DNA from 3 places in the Streptomyces sp. NBC_01520 genome. Region 1 is predicted to be linked to each of the others. Evidence: riboswitches for the same ligand, from Rfam matches in the RefSeq annotation. Region 1 holds a riboswitch; each other region holds the start of a gene.
The links. Region 1 has a riboswitch for cobalamin ahead of OG524_RS24520 (ribonucleoside-diphosphate reductase subunit alpha). Riboswitches for the same ligand answer to the same signal wherever they lie in the genome.
Positions count from the first base shown of each region.

Region 2: it holds a riboswitch for cobalamin, as region 1 does, so the genes downstream of both, OG524_RS10740 (prenyltransferase/squalene oxidase repeat-containing protein) here and OG524_RS24520 (ribonucleoside-diphosphate reductase subunit alpha) in region 1, are expected to answer to the same signal.
Region 3: it holds a riboswitch for cobalamin, as region 1 does, so the genes downstream of both, OG524_RS08315 (cobalamin biosynthesis protein) here and OG524_RS24520 (ribonucleoside-diphosphate reductase subunit alpha) in region 1, are expected to answer to the same signal.

Region 1 is NZ_CP109404.1:5,353,150-5,359,060, reverse strand. Features, by position in the region: gene OG524_RS24540 (GntR family transcriptional regulator) at 1-677, shown strand, start outside; gene OG524_RS24535 (DUF3311 domain-containing protein) at 846-1,100, shown strand; gene mctP (monocarboxylate uptake permease MctP) at 1,097-2,731, shown strand; gene OG524_RS24525 (GNAT family N-acetyltransferase) at 2,858-3,358, shown strand; cobalamin riboswitch at 3,398-3,535, shown strand; gene OG524_RS24520 (ribonucleoside-diphosphate reductase subunit alpha) at 3,671-5,911, shown strand, end outside.
Region 2 is NZ_CP109404.1:2,362,604-2,368,514, reverse strand. Features, by position in the region: gene OG524_RS10755 (ABC transporter ATP-binding protein) at 1-662, opposite strand, end outside; gene OG524_RS10750 (energy-coupling factor transporter transmembrane component T) at 659-1,810, opposite strand; gene OG524_RS10745 (SCO2322 family protein) at 1,807-2,493, opposite strand; gene OG524_RS10740 (prenyltransferase/squalene oxidase repeat-containing protein) at 2,490-3,743, opposite strand; cobalamin riboswitch at 3,850-3,973, opposite strand; gene OG524_RS10735 (hypothetical protein) at 4,182-4,646, shown strand; gene OG524_RS10730 (PHB depolymerase family esterase) at 4,628-5,911, opposite strand, start outside.
Region 3 is NZ_CP109404.1:1,821,937-1,827,847, forward strand. Features, by position in the region: gene OG524_RS08295 (alpha/beta hydrolase) at 1-261, opposite strand, end outside; gene OG524_RS08300 (class II aldolase/adducin family protein) at 330-989, opposite strand; gene OG524_RS08305 (anion permease) at 1,269-2,531, shown strand; gene OG524_RS08310 (hypothetical protein) at 2,544-2,759, shown strand; cobalamin riboswitch at 2,908-3,037, shown strand; gene OG524_RS08315 (cobalamin biosynthesis protein) at 3,166-4,113, shown strand; gene OG524_RS08320 (cobyric acid synthase) at 4,110-5,780, shown strand; gene OG524_RS08325 (putative cobaltochelatase) at 5,777-5,911, shown strand, end outside.

The sequences.
Region 1 (5,911 bases):
ATCTCCTCGACATGACCGACACCTTGCCACCCGGCACCCCGGTGCCGCCCGAGCGGACCCTGGCCGCCGAGTTCGACACCTCGCGCACCACCGTGCGCCAGGCCCTCCAGGAGCTGGTCGTCGAGGGCCGGCTGGAGCGCATCCAGGGCAAGGGCACCTTCGTCGCCAAGCCGAAGGTCTCCCAGGCCCTGCAGCTCACCTCCTACACCGAGGACATGCGCGCCCAGGGGCTGGAGCCGACATCTCAACTGCTGGACATCGGTTACGTCACAGCGGACGACACGCTCGCCGGACTGCTGGACATCACGGCGGGCGGCCGGGTGCTGCGGATCGAGCGGCTCCGGCTCGCCAGCGGTGAGCCCATGGCCATCGAGACCACGCACCTGTCGGCCAAGCGCTTTCCCGCGCTGCGTCGTTCGCTCGTGAAGTACACCTCGCTCTACACCGCGCTGGCCGAGGTCTACGACGTCCGCCTCGCGGAGGCCGAGGAGACCATCGAGACCTCGCTGGCCACCCCGCGCGAGGCCGGACTGCTCGGTACGGACGTGGGCCTGCCGATGCTCATGCTGTCCCGGCACTCGATCGACGGACACGGCGAGCCGGTGGAATGGGTGCGCTCGGTGTACCGGGGCGACCGGTACAAGTTCGTGGCCCGCCTGAAACGGCCGACCGACTGACCGCCACTTTCGGCTGATCCCCCTGCAATTGCAGGGGGATCAGCCATTTCGGGCGACGCCGGACCGTTGCAGGACCGCAATGCGGACGGGGGGTGACGGTGCCCGGCACTCTCGCCTAGATTTCCTGCGCATTACAACAGGTGATCAGCGAGGGGACGGAGTCGCCACATGTCAGAAGATACCGAAGCGAAACCACCGACAGTGACACCGGCAAGGGTGGTCATCGCGCTCTGTCTGATCGCACCGTTCGTGGCGATGCTCTGGGTGAGCTCGTACGCAAAGGTTGAACCGACCTTTGTCGGCATCCCGTTCTTCTACTGGTACCAAATGCTCTGGGTGCTCATCTCGACCGCACTCACCATGATCGCGTACATGCTGTGGCAGCGTGACCAGCGCGCCCGCAAGGGGGGTGCGTCAGCATGAAGGACGGCGTGAACGGCGTGGCACTCGCCGTATTCATCTTCTTCTTCGTGGCCGTCACGGTCATCGGATTCATGGCCGCGCGCTGGCGCAAGGCCGAGAACGAGGCCAGCCTCGACGAATGGGGGCTGGGCGGACGGTCGTTCGGTACCTGGGTCACCTGGTTCCTGCTCGGCGGCGACCTCTACACGGCGTACACCTTCGTCGCGGTCCCCGCGGCGATCTACGCGGCGGGCGCGGCCGGTTTCTTCGCCGTCCCGTACACGATCCTCGTCTACCCGCTGATCTTCACCTTCCTGCCACGGCTCTGGTCCGTCTCGCACAAGCACGGGTACGTCACCACCTCGGACTTCGTCCGAGGCCGCTTCGGCTCGAAGGGTCTCTCGCTGGCGGTCGCTCTCACGGGCATCCTGGCCACGATGCCGTACATCGCTCTCCAGCTCGTCGGCATCCAGGCCGTACTGGACGTCATGGGCGTCGGCGGCGGCGAGACCACGCACTGGTTCGTCAAGGACCTGCCGCTGCTGATCGCGTTCGCCGTACTCGCCGCGTACACGTACTCGTCGGGGCTGCGCGCACCCGCGCTGATCGCGTTCGTCAAGGACGGCCTGATCTATCTGGTCATCGCGGTGGCGATCATCTACATCCCGATCAAACTGGGCGGATTCGACGACATCTTCACCAAGGCGGGCGAGGCCTTCGCACAGACGAACGAGGCAACGGGCAAACCACGCGGGGCGCTCGTCCCCGGTGACATGGGCCATTGGGGATATGCCACGCTGGCCCTGGGATCGGCGCTGGCGCTCTTCATGTATCCGCACTCGATCACTGCGACGCTCTCCAGCCGCAGCCGTGAGGTGATCCGGCGCAACACCACGATCCTGCCGCTGTATTCACTGATGCTGGGTCTGCTGGCGCTGCTCGGATTCATGGCGATCGCCGCCGGGGTGAAGGTGGACAACGGACAGTTGGCCATTCCGCAGCTGTTCGAAGACATGTTCCCCGACTGGTTCGCCGGTGTGGCGTTCGCCGCCATCGGAATCGGCGCTCTGGTACCTGCGGCGATTATGTCGATCGCGGCGGCAAACCTCTTCACCCGAAATATCTACAAGGACTTCATCAAACCCGACGCCACCCCCGCGCAGGAGACCAAGGTCTCCAAGCTGGTCTCCCTCCTGGTCAAGGTCGGGGCGCTCGCCTTCGTCCTGACCATGGACAAGACGGTGGCGATCAACTTCCAGCTGCTCGGCGGGATCTGGATCCTCCAGACGATGCCGGCCCTGGTCGGCGGCCTGTTCACCCGGTGGTTCCACCGCTGGGCCCTGATCGCGGGCTGGGCGGTCGGCATGCTGTACGGCACGGTGGCCGCGTACGGTGTCGCGAGCCCCACCCAGAAGCACTTCGGCGGCTCCTCGAAGGAGATCCCCGGTATCGGGGAGATCGGCTACATCGGTCTCACCGCGTTCGTGCTGAACGTCGTCGTGGTGATCGTGCTGACCTTCGTCCTCAACGCGCTGAAGGCCCCGGCGGGCATCGACGAGACGTCCCCGTCCGACTACACGGCGGACGTGGGCGACCCCGGCGTCCAGGAGAAGCTCCCGCCGGCCACGGTGGGCGCCCCGGGCGGTCACTGACCCCCTCGGAGTGACGTGTTCCGTCCCGGTGGGGTCCACCCCGCCGGGACGGAACCATGAGCGGGGCACCCCACCCAGGAAATTGGGGTGTGCGCGGGGCCTGCCGCCCGGGGCAGACTGACGGCCATGGATGTCTCGATCAGACGGGTGCGCACCGAGGAGCACGAGGCCCTGGGCGAGATGACCGCCCAGGCGTATCTCGGCGACGGACTGCTGGACCTCGGCGCCGACGACCCTTATCTGGAACAGCTGCGCGCCGTCGGGCGACGGGCCGCGGAGGCTCTGGTGCTGGCCGCGGTGGACGCCGACGGCGGGCTGCTGGGCGGTGTCACCTACGTCGCGCCCGGCAGCCCCTGGGCGGACATCGCCGGCCCGGACGAAGCGGAGTTCCGGATGCTGGCCGTCGCCGCGAAGGCGCGTGGGCGCGGTGCGGGCGAGGCGCTCGTACGGGCCTGCGTCGACCGGGCACGCGCCACCGAAGGACTCTCCGGGATCGTCCTGTCGACCCAGTCGTCCATGGAGGCAGCCCACCGGATCTACCGCCGCCTCGGCTTCGTACGGACCCCGGAGCGGGACTGGAGCCCTGTCCCGGGCTTCACCCTCCTGACGTTCCGCCTGGCCTTCTGACCCGCCGCGACACTACATGTGGGGGCTGCCGCAATCGGCGGCCCCCACATGTATGCTCGTGCTCGCTGTCGCCGCAGGGGAATCCGGTGCGAATCCGGAACTGTCCCGCAACGGTGTGATCCGTGTGCATCTGTGCACCCGGAAGTCCGAAGACCTGCCGACAGCGTGTCCGGCTCGACCGAGCCGGATGCCATACGTCCGGGCCTCGCGGAGGGCCGGTGGACGCCGTGCACCGTGCTGCCCCCAACGGGGCACCGCCCTGCCCGGCATCACCGCTCCCGCCGGCCCCGAGCCGAGCGAGGGATAGCCCCAGTGACCATCGCGCCAGCCGATCCGGTTTCAGCGGTCGACTCAGCCGAGTCCACGCCCGACGGGCCCGGGACCGCACTGCTGCGGACCCTGACCGATCTCACCGTCGATCTGCCCGACACCGACCCCGGGCGGGTCGCCGCCGCCGCGCTGCGCGGCCGTAACGCGCGGTCCGACGAGGCGGAGCTGCGCTCGCTGGCCACCGAGGCCGCCGCGGGGCTGATCTCCGAGGACCCCGCCTACTCCCGGCTCGCCGCCCGGCTCCTCACCCGCTCGATCGCGGACGAGGCGGTCGGCCAGGGCGCGGTGTCCTTCTCCGCCTCGGTCGCCACCGGTCACCACGAGGGCCTGATCGCCGACCGCACGGCCGAGTTCGTCACGCTGCACGCGGCGGCCCTCGACGCGCTGGTCGAGCAGGCTCTCGCCGACCGTGCCGACGACCGCTTCGGCTACTTCGGCCTGCGGACGCTGTACAGCCGCTATCTGCTGCGCCACCCGCTCACCCGCCAGGTCATCGAGACCCCGCAGCACTTCATGCTGCGGGTCGCCGCCGGGCTCGCCGAGGACACCTCCGCGCACGCCCTGGACGAAGTGGCCGCGCTGTACGGCCTGATGAGCCGGCTCGACTACCTCCCCTCCTCCCCCACGCTCTTCAACTCCGGCACCCGCCACCCGCAGATGTCCTCCTGCTATCTGCTGGACTCGCCGCTGGACGAGCTCGACTCGATCTACGACCGTTACCACCAGGTGGCGCGCCTCTCCAAACACGCGGGCGGCATCGGCCTCTCGTACTCCCGCATCCGCGCACGCGGTTCACTGATCCGCGGCACCAACGGGCACTCCAACGGCATCGTGCCGTTCCTGAAGACGCTCGACGCCTCGGTCGCCGCGGTCAACCAGGGTGGCCGCCGCAAGGGCGCCGCCGCCGTCTACCTGGAGACCTGGCACGCGGACATCGAGGAGTTCCTGGAGCTGCGCGACAACACCGGTGAGGACCAGCGGCGTACGCACAACCTCAACCTGGCGCACTGGATCCCGGACGAGTTCATGCGCCGGGTCGACGCGGACGGCGCCTGGTCGCTGTTCTCCCCGGCCGACGTGCCGGAACTGGTCGACCTGTGGGGCGACGACTTCGACACCGCCTACCGGGCGGCCGAGGCCAAGGGGCTGGCCCGCAAGACCATGCAGGCCCGTGAGCTGTACGGCCGGATGATGCGGACCCTCGCCCAGACCGGGCAGGGCTGGATGACGTTCAAGGACGCCTCCAACCGGACCGCGAACCAGACCGCCGAGCCGGGCCGCGTCGTGCACTCCTCGAACCTGTGCACCGAGATCCTGGAAGTCACCGACGACGGCGAGACGGCCGTCTGCAACCTCGGTTCCGTCAACCTCGGCGCGTTCGTCGCCGGCGGGGAGATGGACTGGGAGCGGCTGGACGCCACCGTCCGCACCGCCGTGACCTTCCTCGACCGCGTGGTCGACATCAACTTCTACCCGACCGAGCAGGCCGGCCGGTCCAACGCCCGCTGGCGCCCGGTGGGCCTCGGCGCGATGGGTCTGCAGGACGTCTTCTTCCAGCTGCGGCTGCCCTTCGACTCGCCGGAGGCCCGCGCACTGTCCACGAAGATCTCCGAGCGGATCATGCTCGCCGCGTACGAGGCCTCCTGCGACCTCGCGGAGAAGTCCGGCCCGCTGCCCGCCTGGTCCGAGACCCGCGCCGCCCGCGGTGTGCTGCACCCCGACCACTACGACACCGAGGTCGTCTGGCCTGAGCGCTGGGACGCGCTGCGCGCCCGCGTCGCGAGGACCGGGATGCGCAACTCCCTGCTGCTCGCCATCGCGCCGACGGCGACGATCGCCTCGATCGCCGGTGTGTACGAGTGCATCGAGCCGCAGGTCTCCAACCTCTTCAAGCGCGAGACCCTCAGCGGTGAGTTCCTCCAGGTCAACGCGTATCTGGTGGACGAGCTGAAGCAACTCGGCGTGTGGGACGCGCGCACCCGTGAGGCGCTCCGCGAGGCCAGCGGCTCCGTGCAGGGCTTCGCCTGGATCCCCGAGGACGTGCGGGCGCTGTACCGCACGGCGTGGGAGATCCCCCAGCGCGGTCTGATCGACATGGCGGCGGCCCGTACGCCGTTCCTCGACCAGAGCCAGTCGCTGAACCTGTTCCTGGAGACGCCGACGATCGGGAAGCTCTCCTCGATGTACGCGTACGCCTGGAAGCAGGGGCTGAAGACGACGTAC
Region 2 (5,911 bases), 3.0 Mb from region 1:
GCGGCGCCCGGTGACGGCAGCAGGACGACCTGGTCGGCGTACTGCACCACACGCTCCAGCCGGTGCTCGGCCATCAGCACGGTCGTGCCCAGGTCGTGCACCAGCCGCTGGAGTACCGCCAGGACGTCCTCGGCGGCGGCCGGGTCCAGGGCGGACGTCGGCTCGTCCAGGACCAGGACCTTCGGATGCGGGGTGAGGACCGACCCGATCGCGACCCGCTGCCGCTGGCCGCCGGACAGCGTGGCGATCGGCCGGTCGCGCAGCTCCGCCAGGCCCAGCAGGTCCAGCGTCTCCTCGACCCGCCGCCGCATCACGTCGGGGGCCAGGCCCAGCGACTCCATGCCGTACGCCAGTTCGTCCTCGACGGTGTCGGTGACGAAGTGCGCGAGCGGGTCCTGGCCCACCGTGCCCACCAGATCGGCGAGTTCACGGGGCTTGTGGATACGGGTGTCCCGGCCGTCGACCGTCACCCGGCCGGTCAGCACACCGCCGGTGAAGTGCGGAACGAGACCGGAGACGGCACCCAGCAAAGTCGACTTGCCGACCCCGGACGGGCCGACGAGCAGCACCAGCTCACCCTCGGGAACCGTGAGGTCGACCCCCGAGAGCGTGGGACGGTCCGCTCCCTCGTACCGCACCGAAACCTGCTCGAACCGGATCACGCCTGCTCCTGGGAGTTCTTGGGGGAGGCCGACGGCGGGACGGGCGCCACGGCGGCGGGCAGCAGCCCGATCAGCACCGCGGCGGCGGGCCACAGCGGCAGTACGGGAGCGGTCAGCGGCACGACACCGGGGTACAGCGCCGCCGGATCGGCGGCGGCCGCCCAGAACATCGCCCCGGCCACGGCGGCACCCGAGCCCGCGACCAGCCAGGCACGCGCGCCCCACCGGTCCGGCCGGTAGCGGGTGCGGACCGTGCGCCGGCCGCCCAGCCCGAGCCCCGCCAGGGCGGCGGCCAGTCCGGCCGGCAGCAGCGGCAGCCCGTAGACCGCGCCCTGCGCGGACAGCAGCGCGTACGTTCCCGCGCACACGCCCAGCAGCCCGCCGAGCGTCAGCGCGTTCGTGGTGCGGCGGACGGAGGCAGGGACCTCGGCCGTGCGCCCGTACCCCCGCGCGTCCATCGACGCCGCCACCGCCACCGAACGCTCCAGGGCGCCCTCCAGCACCGGCAGCCCGATCTGGAGCACCGCCCCGATCCCGCCGGTCGGCCGGCCGCGCAGCCTGCGGGCGGTCCGCAGTCGCACCACGTCGGCGACCAGATTCGGTGCGAACGTCATCGCGACGACGACGGCCACCCCCACCTCGTACAGCGCTCCCGGCAGCGACTTCAGCAGCCGCGCCGGGTTGGCGAGCGAGTTCGCCGCACCGATACAGATCAGCAGGGTCGCCAGCTTCGCCCCGTCGTACAGTGCGAACACGACCTGCTCGGCCGTGACCCGGCCGCCGATCCTGACGCCCTGCGCCCAGTCGGGCAACGGCAGTTCGGGGAGCGTGAACAGTGTGTGCGTACCCGGGACCGGTGAGCCGAGGAACACGGAGAACACCAGCCGCACACCGACGACGAACAGCCCCAGCTTGATGAACGCCCCGTACGAACGGGCCCACGGCGCATCCGTACGGCGCGCCGCCACCACATAGCCCGCCACGCCCACCAGCAGTCCGAGCAGCAGCGGATTGGTCGTACGGGACGCGGCCGTGGCCAGACCGAGCGCCCACAGCCACCAGGCCCCGGCCGGCAGCGCGTTGCTGCGGGTCGCCTCGGGAGCGCGCAGGGCACGGTGCGGCCGGGCCGCGCCGGCTTCGCGGGTCATCGGCGGCGACGGGCCTGCAGCACCGCGGCGACACCCAGCAGGAGCACCGCACCGACCCCGGTGAGCACACCGGCCGACGGACCGCCGCCGTCCGGGTCGCCGGCGGCATCCCCGGCGTCCGCGGCGGTCGCCGGGGCCGAGCCGCCGGACCCCGGGGCACCGGAGTCCCCGCCGACCTGCTCACCGCAGCCCGACGCCGGATAGCCCGAGATCGCGCAGAGCATCGCCGAACTGTCGTACCGCAGCGGCTTCGCCACCGAGGCGAGCGCCTCCGCGGTGCTCGCCTCCGGCGCCACCCGCGCACAGGCGGTGCGCGGCACGGGCGGTGTCTCACCGTCCGGGGCGTCCGCCGCCGTGCCCGGGTCGATGACCAGCGCGATCCGCTTGAGGCCGTCCTTCGCCAGGGTGCCCGCGCAGATCGCCCCGAAGTCCGGGGCGCGGCGCGGCTGCGCCGAGTCCGAGGAGTCCTCGCTCACCGAGAAGCGGAAGCCCTGCACGGCGCCGTCGTCGGGCCGCACCAGGGACGGGCCCTGCGTGGCGTACGTCCAGTTCTTCCCGCCGTCGCCCTCCCAGAACGACCAGTAGCGGTAACCCGCCGCCTGCGCGCTCCCCGCGGCCGGCACGACCAGCAGGGCGCCGACGAGGAGAAGCAGTGCCGCGGTGCCGCCCGGCGGGCGCCTCACAGCTGCTGGTTCTTCCGGCGCCCGCTGAGCAGGAAGCCGATGCCCGCGCCGAAGGCGAGTCCGATGCCGACCAGCCACCAGACGCCGAGCCCGCCGTCGTCGCTGCTCGTGTCCTTCGGCTCCTGCGCGGTCGTGGTAGGCGAGGGCACGGCGGTCGCGGCGGGCGCCGGGCCCGTCGCGTTGAGCTGCTTGACGAGGTCGACGCCCCCGAAGTCACGGGCGTCGGTCCCGGTCGCGTGCGCGGCGAGCACCAGCTGCGCGGTGGCGGCGGGGCCGCCCTCCTTCGCCCAGCCCAGCGCGTTCTTCTCCAGGTAGGCGACCGCTCCGGCCGCCTTGTCCTTGTGACCCGACGCCGCCAGCGCGACGACGGCGTCGGCGGTGTTGCCGAAGTCCGGCTGCGGCTCGGTGTCCTCGGCGCCCGGCATCGGCGGCAGCTCCAGATGACCGGAGCCGGCCAGGGCGCCCGCGAGGTAGAAGGCGCCGTTCTGCGCGGACTGCTCCGGGGTCAGGTCCGTGCCCTTGGCGCAGGAGGGCGCCTTCGCCGCGTTGGAGGTGCCGGCCGCCATGCCCTTGCCCATCGCGCCGAGCACCGCCGCCGCCGTGGCGTCCGCGTTGGCCGTGAGCTTGCCGTTCTTGTCCGGCTGGTAGGCGAACGCCCCGCCGTCCTTCCCCCCGCACGGCAGGGCGAACGACTGCAGCGCCGTGTACGGCGTGCTGCCGCCCGGCTTCGTGACCGCGGCCAGCGGTACGCCCGCCCGGGCCAGTGCGCCGATCACGACGGCGGTGGAGTTGGCGTCGCTCGGGCTGCCCGGGTTGTAGCCCCAGCCGCCGTCCTCGTTCTGCACGGACTTCAGCCAGGTGACGCCCTTGTCCACGACCTCGCGGTGCACGGCCAGCTCGACCACGGCCTGGACCGCCGCCGCGGTCGCGTTGGTGTCCGCCACCGTCTTGTCGTCACAGGGCACGGAGGCGTCGCGGTACGAGGTGAAGGCCCCGTCGGCGCACTGCTGGCCGACGAGCCAGTCCACCGACTGCGTGGCAGGCGTGACGAGCTCGATCTTCTGCGCCAGGAAGGCCACCGACTGGCGCCACACGCCGTCGTACGCCGGGTCCTTCGTCCCGTACAGACCGGGCGGCAGCGCCGCGGACGGAGAGGGGGACGGGCTCGGGGCGGCGACCGCCGCAGGGGCGGCGGCGGCACAGAGCACGGCGGTGATCGCGAGCGCTGCCGCGCGGCGGCGTACGGTCATGGCGGGCTGGGCCTCTCCTGCGAGGACCGGGCTCGGGCACACGGATGCACCGGGCTCCGGCCCCGTATACCTCGACGGTGCCGGCCACCGGGGTTCCGGTGGCACGAGCCGGTCACGCTCACGCACGGGGCATTCCGGCTGACCGTCCCTGGGGACGGATGACGGCTGCGGGCCAGCGCCGGATTCGCACCGGCTTCCCCCCGTACGGGCATGATGACGACCCGTTCACTCTACCGGGGCGCTCCACGCCCTCCCCGGGCGCACGGCGACGGGACCGGCCGCGATCCCGGGGAAAGGGCTTCCCAGCAGGTCAAAGCCCGTGCGAAACTCCGGCGGGGGATCAAACGGGCGGGCGCCCGTGGACAGGAACGACCGGGGCGGGAAGCACCAGTGCGTACAAGAGGAACGGCGGCAGCGGCCGCCGCGGTGAGCGCATTCATGACGGTGACCGCGGGCTGCGGTCCCGTCGGCGAGGAGGGGGCCGCGCCGAAACCGTCGCCCGTGCCCACCGTGGCGTTCACCAAGGAGACGGTGACCGGCGAGATAGCCGCCGTCGCCGGGACCGCGGGACTTCCCGCCGGTGACACCTCCACGGCCGGTCTGCCCGCGGGCGACTGGCAGGAGTGCATCGCCCCCTGGATGGGCGACGCGCCGGCCGCGGGGGCGGCCGACGCCTTCGAGGCGGCCGTGCGGCAACTGCGCCAGCGGGACTGGGAGATCGTCTCCAGCCACGCGGAGCAGGACGTCACCTTCCGCACCCTCGCCAAGCGGGGCTGGAAGGTGTACGCCCGGCACTACGCGATGGCGGGCTTCGGCACGGAGCAGATCGTGTCGCTCACCGCGGTCGAGGACGGCTGCGAACTGCCCGAGGAGATCAGGGGCGACTACGAGGACCCGGCCTGACAGCCGGAGTCGGCGATCACGAAGTGGCCCGTCGGTGACTCCCTGAGCGTGTGCGTGACGAACACGTTGTACAGGCCCATGTTCTGCCCGGAGCCGTTCGCGTAGACGTACCCGCCCGAGGTGCGGGCCCGTCCCGCCGTCACGTGCGCGTAGTTCGTCGCCTCGACGCACCGGGCGGGTACGGTACCGCCCGTGGTGGTCGCCGTCACCGCCGTCGAGACGGCTCCGACGGTTCCCGAGGAGTCGACCGCCGCCACCGTCCAGCGGTACGCGGTCCCGGCGCCCAGCCCGGTGTCCGTGACCGAGGGCGAGGCCGGTGCGGCCACCTGGGCGCCGTCGCGGTACACCCGGTACGAGGCGGCTCCCGCGACCGCGTCCCACACCAGCGAGGCCGTGCCGTCCGTGACCCCGGTGACCGTCAGACCGGCCGGGGCGGGCAGTCCGTCCTCGCCGCCCGGGGTGTCCCGGTCCAGGCCCCAGAACAGGCCCGTGCGGTACGTCGAGCAGATCGTGTCCAGGAAGTACGCGGCCGTCGACCCGCACTGCCCGTCGCCCGACCCCGGGTCCACGGCCAGGCCGTGCCCCATGCCGGAGACCGAGAACGTCTCCACGGCCGGCTGCCCGGACGCGTCCTCGTACACGCTCCGGGTCGTGCCGCCGGGCAGGCTCTCCGTGCGGGACGGGGTCTGGCCGATCCCCCAGACGTCGGTCCACTGGTCGCGCAGCGCCGTGGCGTTGGCCGGGTGGACCGTGTAGTCCGAGGTGCCCTGCCAGACCGAGACCCGGGGCCAGGGGCCGGTCCAGCCCGGGTAGGAGGCGCGGACCTTGTCGCCCCACTGGGCGGGCGACAGCTTCTGCGGGCCCGTCTGGCAGCCCGACGCGGCGGCCTGGCTGGTGGCGCACTGCGCGGGCAGCCCGGAGGCCACGGACCCGCCCGCGAACACGTCCGGGTAGGCGGCCAGCAGGTCGGCGGCCATCCCGCCGCCCGCCGACAGTCCGGTGACGTACACCCGGCGGCCGTCGGAGCCGTACGTCTGCTTCGCGTACTCGACCATCTGCGCGACGGACGCGGCCTCCCCCCGGCCCCGGGTGCTCTCGGCCGGGTCGAACCAGCCGAAGCAGGACAGCGGGTTGTTCGCCGACGTCGTCTGCGGGAAGACGACGTCGAAGCCCCACAGGTCGGCGTACTGCGGCCAGCCCGAGTGGGAGTAGTAGGCGTCGGCGGACTGTGCGCAGCCGTGCAGCGCGACGACGAGGGGCGCGCC
Region 3 (5,911 bases), 3.5 Mb from region 1:
TACGGTCAGCGGGCCGACGACGGCGTGGACGCCGCGGCCGGTCAGTCCGTACGTGCCGGGGCGCAGGGCGGCGAAGGAACGGGTCAGGGTGATCTGCCCGGCCGCCGTCGCGTGCACGGTGAGTCTGCGGTCTCCGGGGAAGGGGCGGGGCGACGGGGCGCCGAGGGCGGCGTCGCTGGCGTACCGGCCGGCCGCGACCGCTGCCGCTCCGACGCCGAGGATCGTGGTGACGGCTGCTGCCGTCGCTGTTGCCGGGCGCACGGCTTCAGTGTCCCGGCCCGCGGTCCGGACGGCCAGCGGGGCGGGGCCGTCCGGTGCCGGGCCCGCCGTCAGCCGGGCTGGCCGTAGTCCTCCAGGGCGTCCTGGACGTCGCGCAGCTGGGCCCGGGTGAGCAGTGCCGGACTGTGGTCCGGCACGGAGCTCGCGGTGAGCCAGAGCCTGCACATCCATTCGAGCTGGGCGGTGCGGTCGTAGGCCTCTTCGAGGGTGTCCCCGTAGGTGACGGTCCCGTGGTTCCGCAGGAGGCAGCCGGTGCGGTCGCGCAGGGCGGCGAGCATGTGGCTCGCGAGTTCGGGCGTCCCGTAGCGGGCGTAGGGGGCGGTGCGGACCGGTCCTCCGAGCATCGCGGCGGCGTAGTGCACCAGCGGCACCTCGGTGACGAGTGTGGAGACGGCGGTGGCGTGCACGGCGTGGGTGTGGACAACGGCCGCGGCGCGGGTGCTGCCGTAGACGGCCAGGTGGAGGGGGAGTTCGCTGGTCGGGGTCAGCTCGCCGAGCACCTGGCGCCCTTCGAGGTCGACGCCGACGGCGTCGTCGGGTCCCAGCCGGTCGTAGGGCACCCCGGTGGGGGTGACCAGGACGGTCCCGCCGACCCGTGCCGACACGTTGCCCGAGGTGCCGACGACCAGCCCCTCCGCGGCCGTCCTGCGGGCCGTCGCGACGACGCCTGCCCATGCCTGTGCGATCACGTCCCGATCCTGGTCGCTCATGCGGAGATCCTAGGCCGGCCGGGTCGTTCCGCCTGGGCTGTCCCGGCAACGTGACCGAAGTCTCCCCAATGGGGCAAATCCGGCAGCCGGCAGGCACGCCGGGCCGGCCGGGAGGCCGGCACCCGCAGTGCCGCAACGGGTCCGGGCAACTCCTCGCGCACACAAGCGGAATGCCCACACGCGCTTGGGGTCACCACAACGCCCTGCCTAGTTCATCTTCCGTTCACTCAGGTTGCTTACGTTCCTACAGCCACTGACGTCGAACGATTGCCTGGGTAAATGGAACACATCACGCTGCTGCTTGCGATTGTGGTCGTGACAGCTCTCGTGTTCGATTTCACGAACGGTTTCCACGACACCGCCAACGCGATGGCGACCACCATCTCGACCGGCGCTCTCAAGCCCAAGACAGCGGTGGCCATGTCCGCCGTTCTCAACCTCGTCGGCGCGTTCCTGTCGGTGGAGGTCGCCAAGACGATCTCCGGCGGGATCATCAATGAGAACGGCCTCAGAACCGAGGTCATATTCGCGGCGCTCGTCGGCGCCATCCTGTGGAATCTGCTGACCTGGCTGGTGGGCCTGCCCTCCAGCTCGTCCCACGCACTCTTCGGCGGCCTCATCGGCGCCGCGGTGATGTCGGCCGGCTGGTCCTCGATCAACGGCGGCACCGTCGTCACCAAGGTCCTGCTGCCCGCCGTCGCAGCCCCTCTCGTCGCCGGTCTGGCCGCGCTGCTGGCCACGAAACTGACGTACCGCCTCAACCGGAAGATCACCGACGAGGCCCAGCTGAAGTCGACCGCCAAGGGCTACCGGGCCGGCCAGATCGCCTCGGCCGGTCTCGTCTCCCTCGCCCACGGCACCAACGACGCGCAGAAGACGATGGGCATCATCACCCTGGCCCTGGTCACCGGCGGCGTCCTGGCCCCCGGCTCCAACCCGCCGGTCTGGGTCATCGCCTCCGCCGGTATCGCCATCGCGATGGGCACCTACCTCGGCGGCTGGCGCATCATCCGCACCATGGGCAGCGGTCTCACCGACCTCAGGCCGCCGCAGGGCTTCGCCGCCCAGACCAGTGCGGCCACGGTCATCCTGGCCTCCTCGCACCTCGGCTTCTCGCTCTCCACCACCCAGTCCTGCTCCGGCGCCGTGATGGGCGCGGGCCTCGGACGCAAGGGCGGCGTGGTCCGCTGGTCCACCGCCACCCGGATGTTCGTCGCCTGGGGCCTGACCCTGCCGGCCGCCGGTCTGGTCGGCGCGGGCGCGGAGTTCCTCACCAAGCAGGGCCCCTGGGGCGTCGGCGTGGTCGCCGTGCTCCTCGTGGCGGGCTCCGGAGCCATCTGGATGCTGTCGCGCCGCAAGCCGGTCGACCACACCAACGTCAACGCGACCGACGCCGAGCCCGCGGGTGTCGTCACCACCGCCATCGCGGCCGTCAGCCCGCCGCCCGTCGGCTCCGGCGTCCCGGACCTCAAGACCACCATCCCGGCCCCGGCCCCGACGGCCGGAACCCCGGCCGACCCGGCCCGACCGGCCACGGTGTAAGGACAGATCCGAATGAACATCGACTGGGCAGCTCTCGCTTCCGTCTTCGGCGTCAGCCTCGTGGTCACCGTCGCACTGGTCGGCCTCTTCACCCTCGGCATCATCGGTCTCGCCAAGGCGCCGACGGCGCAGGGCGGCTCCTCCGTGATGACGCGCTCCGGCGCGTACGCCTGCTTCGCACTGTGCGTGGCGGCCGTGGCGTACGGGATCCATCTGATCGTCGCCTGACCACCGCACGTGGTCGCACCGGGCCGGACACACACCTGTGTGTCCGGCCCGGTGTGCGTCTGCGCACACTGAAGCCTCGCAGGTCAACGGCAGGTTGACGGGCGTTCGCGGAGCGTGGTGGACTGCCGGAGCCATTTACGGCGACAGGAGAGGAAGCCGGTGCGAATCCGGCGCGGTCCCGCCACTGTCACCGGGGAGCAGCCCTCTCATGGAGGTCACGGTCCGCCACCGCGGACCGGAAGGCCGGGGAAGCTGCGGATCCGGAAGCCAGGAGACTCTCGTCGCCGGTCACGTCGAACCAGGGCGCGGACCCTGAGTGAGGACATCTGCCATGCCTGGCTGCCGTGCGTCGGTCCCTGTGCCACCCGTGACGAAGGCCCTCCGAGGCGCGACGGCCGGCTGAACCGTGCGAGCCGACCGCATCTTCGCGTACGGCGCCGCCGCCGGTCTGCTCGGCGACCTGCTCCTCGGTGATCCGCGGCGGGGTCATCCCGTCGCCGCCTTCGGGCGGGCCGCGGCAGGCGTCGAGAACCGGCTGTGGCGCGACGACCGTGGCCGGGGCGCCCTGCACGCGCTGGTCTGCGCCGGAGGCGCTGCGGGCGCCGCCGCCCTGGCCGCCCGCGCCGTACGGAACCGTCCCGCCGCGGCCGTGGCCCTGACCGCCGCCGCCACCTGGTCCGTCGTCGGCGGGACGTCGCTGGGCCGCGAGGCCCGCACCATCGGCGGCGCTCTCGCCGCCGGTGACATCGAGGTGGCCCGGGAGCGCCTGCCGCATCTGTGCGGCCGTGACCCGTACTCCCTCGACAAGCAGCAGATCGCCCGCGCGGTGGTGGAGTCCGTCGCCGAGAACACCTCCGACGCCGTCGTGGGGGCCCTGGTGTGGGGTGCGCTGGGCGGGGTGCCCGGCCTGGTCGGGTTCCGGGCCGTCAACACCCTGGACGCCATGGTCGGTCACAGGTCGCCCCGCCACCTGCGCTACGGCTGGGCCTCGGCCCGGCTCGACGACCTCGCCGGCTGGCCCGGCGCGCGCCTCACGGCCGTGCTCGCGGTGGCCGCCGGGGGGAACCCGCGCGCGGCCGTACGGGCCTGGCGGGCCGACGCCGGGAAGCATCCGAGCCCCAACGCGGGCCCGGTCGAGGCCTCGTTCGCCGGTGCGCTCGGCGTACGGCTCGGCGGCACCCTCGCGTACGGCGGACGGGTCGAGCACCGGCCCGTGCTCAACGGGGAGGCGGGCCGGGTCGTGCGGGTCGCGGACATCGAACGCGCGGTGCGGCTGTCGCGCCGCGTGAGTGTGCTGGCCCTCGGCGTGTGTGTGGCCGGTCGGCTGGCCGTGGGACGGAGGGGTCGGGCATGAGCGCAGGACCGGGCGGCGGGCTGCTGGTCGCGGGGACCACCTCGGACGCGGGCAAGAGCGTCGTCACGGCGGGGATCTGCCGGTGGCTGGTGCGCCGGGGGGTGAAGGTCGCGCCGTTCAAGGCACAGAACATGTCACTGAACTCCTTCGTCACCCGTGAGGGCGCCGAGATCGGCCGCGCCCAGGCGATGCAGGCGCAGGCCGCCCGGGTGGAGCCGACCGCGCTGATGAATCCGGTGCTGCTCAAGCCCGGCGGCGACCGTTCCAGTCAGGTGGTCCTGATGGGGAAGCCGGTCGGCGAGATGAGTGCGCGCGGCTATCACGGGGGGCGGCAGGAGGCGCTGTTCGGGACGGTCGTGGACTGTCTGGAGCAGCTCCGGGGCACGTATGACGCCGTGATCTGCGAGGGGGCGGGCAGTCCGGCCGAGATCAATCTGCGGCGTACGGACATCGTGAACATGGGCGTCGCGCGGGCCGCGCGCTTTCCGGTGCTGGTCGTCGGGGACATCGACCGGGGCGGGGTGTTCGCCTCGTTCTTCGGTACGACGGCGCTGCTGGCCGCCGAGGACCAGGAGCTGGTCGCGGGGTACCTCGTGAACAAGTTCCGGGGTGACGTCTCGCTGCTGGAGCCCGGTCTGGACATGCTGTACGAGCTCACGGGGCGGCGGACGTACGGGGTGCTGCCGTTCGCCCACGGTCTGGGCATCGACGAGGAGGACGGGCTGCGGGTGTCGATGCGCGGCGCCGTCCGGGAGTCGGTCGTCGCCCCGCCGCACGGGGAGGACGTCCTGCGGGTCGCGGTGTGTGCCGTGCCGCTGATGTCGAACTTCACCGATGTGGACGCGCTGGCGGCCGAGCCGGGTGTGGTGGTGCGGTTCGTGGACCGGGCCGAGGAGCTGGCGGACGCGGATCTGGTGATCGTGCCCGGTACCCGCGGCACGGTGAAGGCGCTCGCGTGGCTGCGTGAGCGGGGGCTGGCCGGCGCGCTGGCGCGGCGGGCCGCCGAGGGGCGTCCGGTGCTGGGCATCTGCGGCGGGTTCCAGGTGCTGGGTGAGTCGATCGAGGACGAGGTTGAGTCGCGGGCGGGGCTCGTCGACGGGCTCGGGCTGCTGCCGGTGCGGGTCCGCTTCGGCCGGGAGAAGGTGCTGGGCCGGCCTGTCGGCTCGGCGCTCGGGGAGCCCGTGGAGGGGTACGAGATCCATCACGGGGTCGCTGAGGTGCGCGGCGGTGAGCCGTTCCTGGACGGGTGCCGGGTGGGCTCGGTGTGGGGGACGCACTGGCACGGGTCGCTGGAGAGCGACGGGTTCCGGCGGCGGTTCCTGGAGGAGGTGGCGCGGGCGGCGGGGCGGCGGTTCGTGGCTGCCCCGGACACAAGTTTCGCGGCGTTGCGGGAGGAGCAGCTGGACCGGCTGGGGGATCTGATCGAGGAGCACGCGGACACGGATGCGTTGTGGCGGTTGATCTCGAAGGGGGCGCCGCGGGGGTTGCCGTTCGTGCCGCCGGGTGCGCCTGCGGCAGGACCGGTGCTGGGGGCTGCGCCTGACCGGGGCTCCGCCCCGGACCCCGGTACTCAATCGCCGGACAGGCTTGAAATGGTGCCCCGGAACGCGGGGCGGACGCCTGGTGTGGCTGGAGATGTTGTGCACGTGACAGAGGAGGCACTGTGAGTACCCCGTATCCCTTCACCGCCATCGTCGGACAGGACGATCTACGGCTGGGGCTGTTGCTCAACGCCGTCAGTCCGGCCGTCGGCGGGGTGCTCGTGCGGGGTGAGAAGGGCACCGCCAAGTCCACCGCC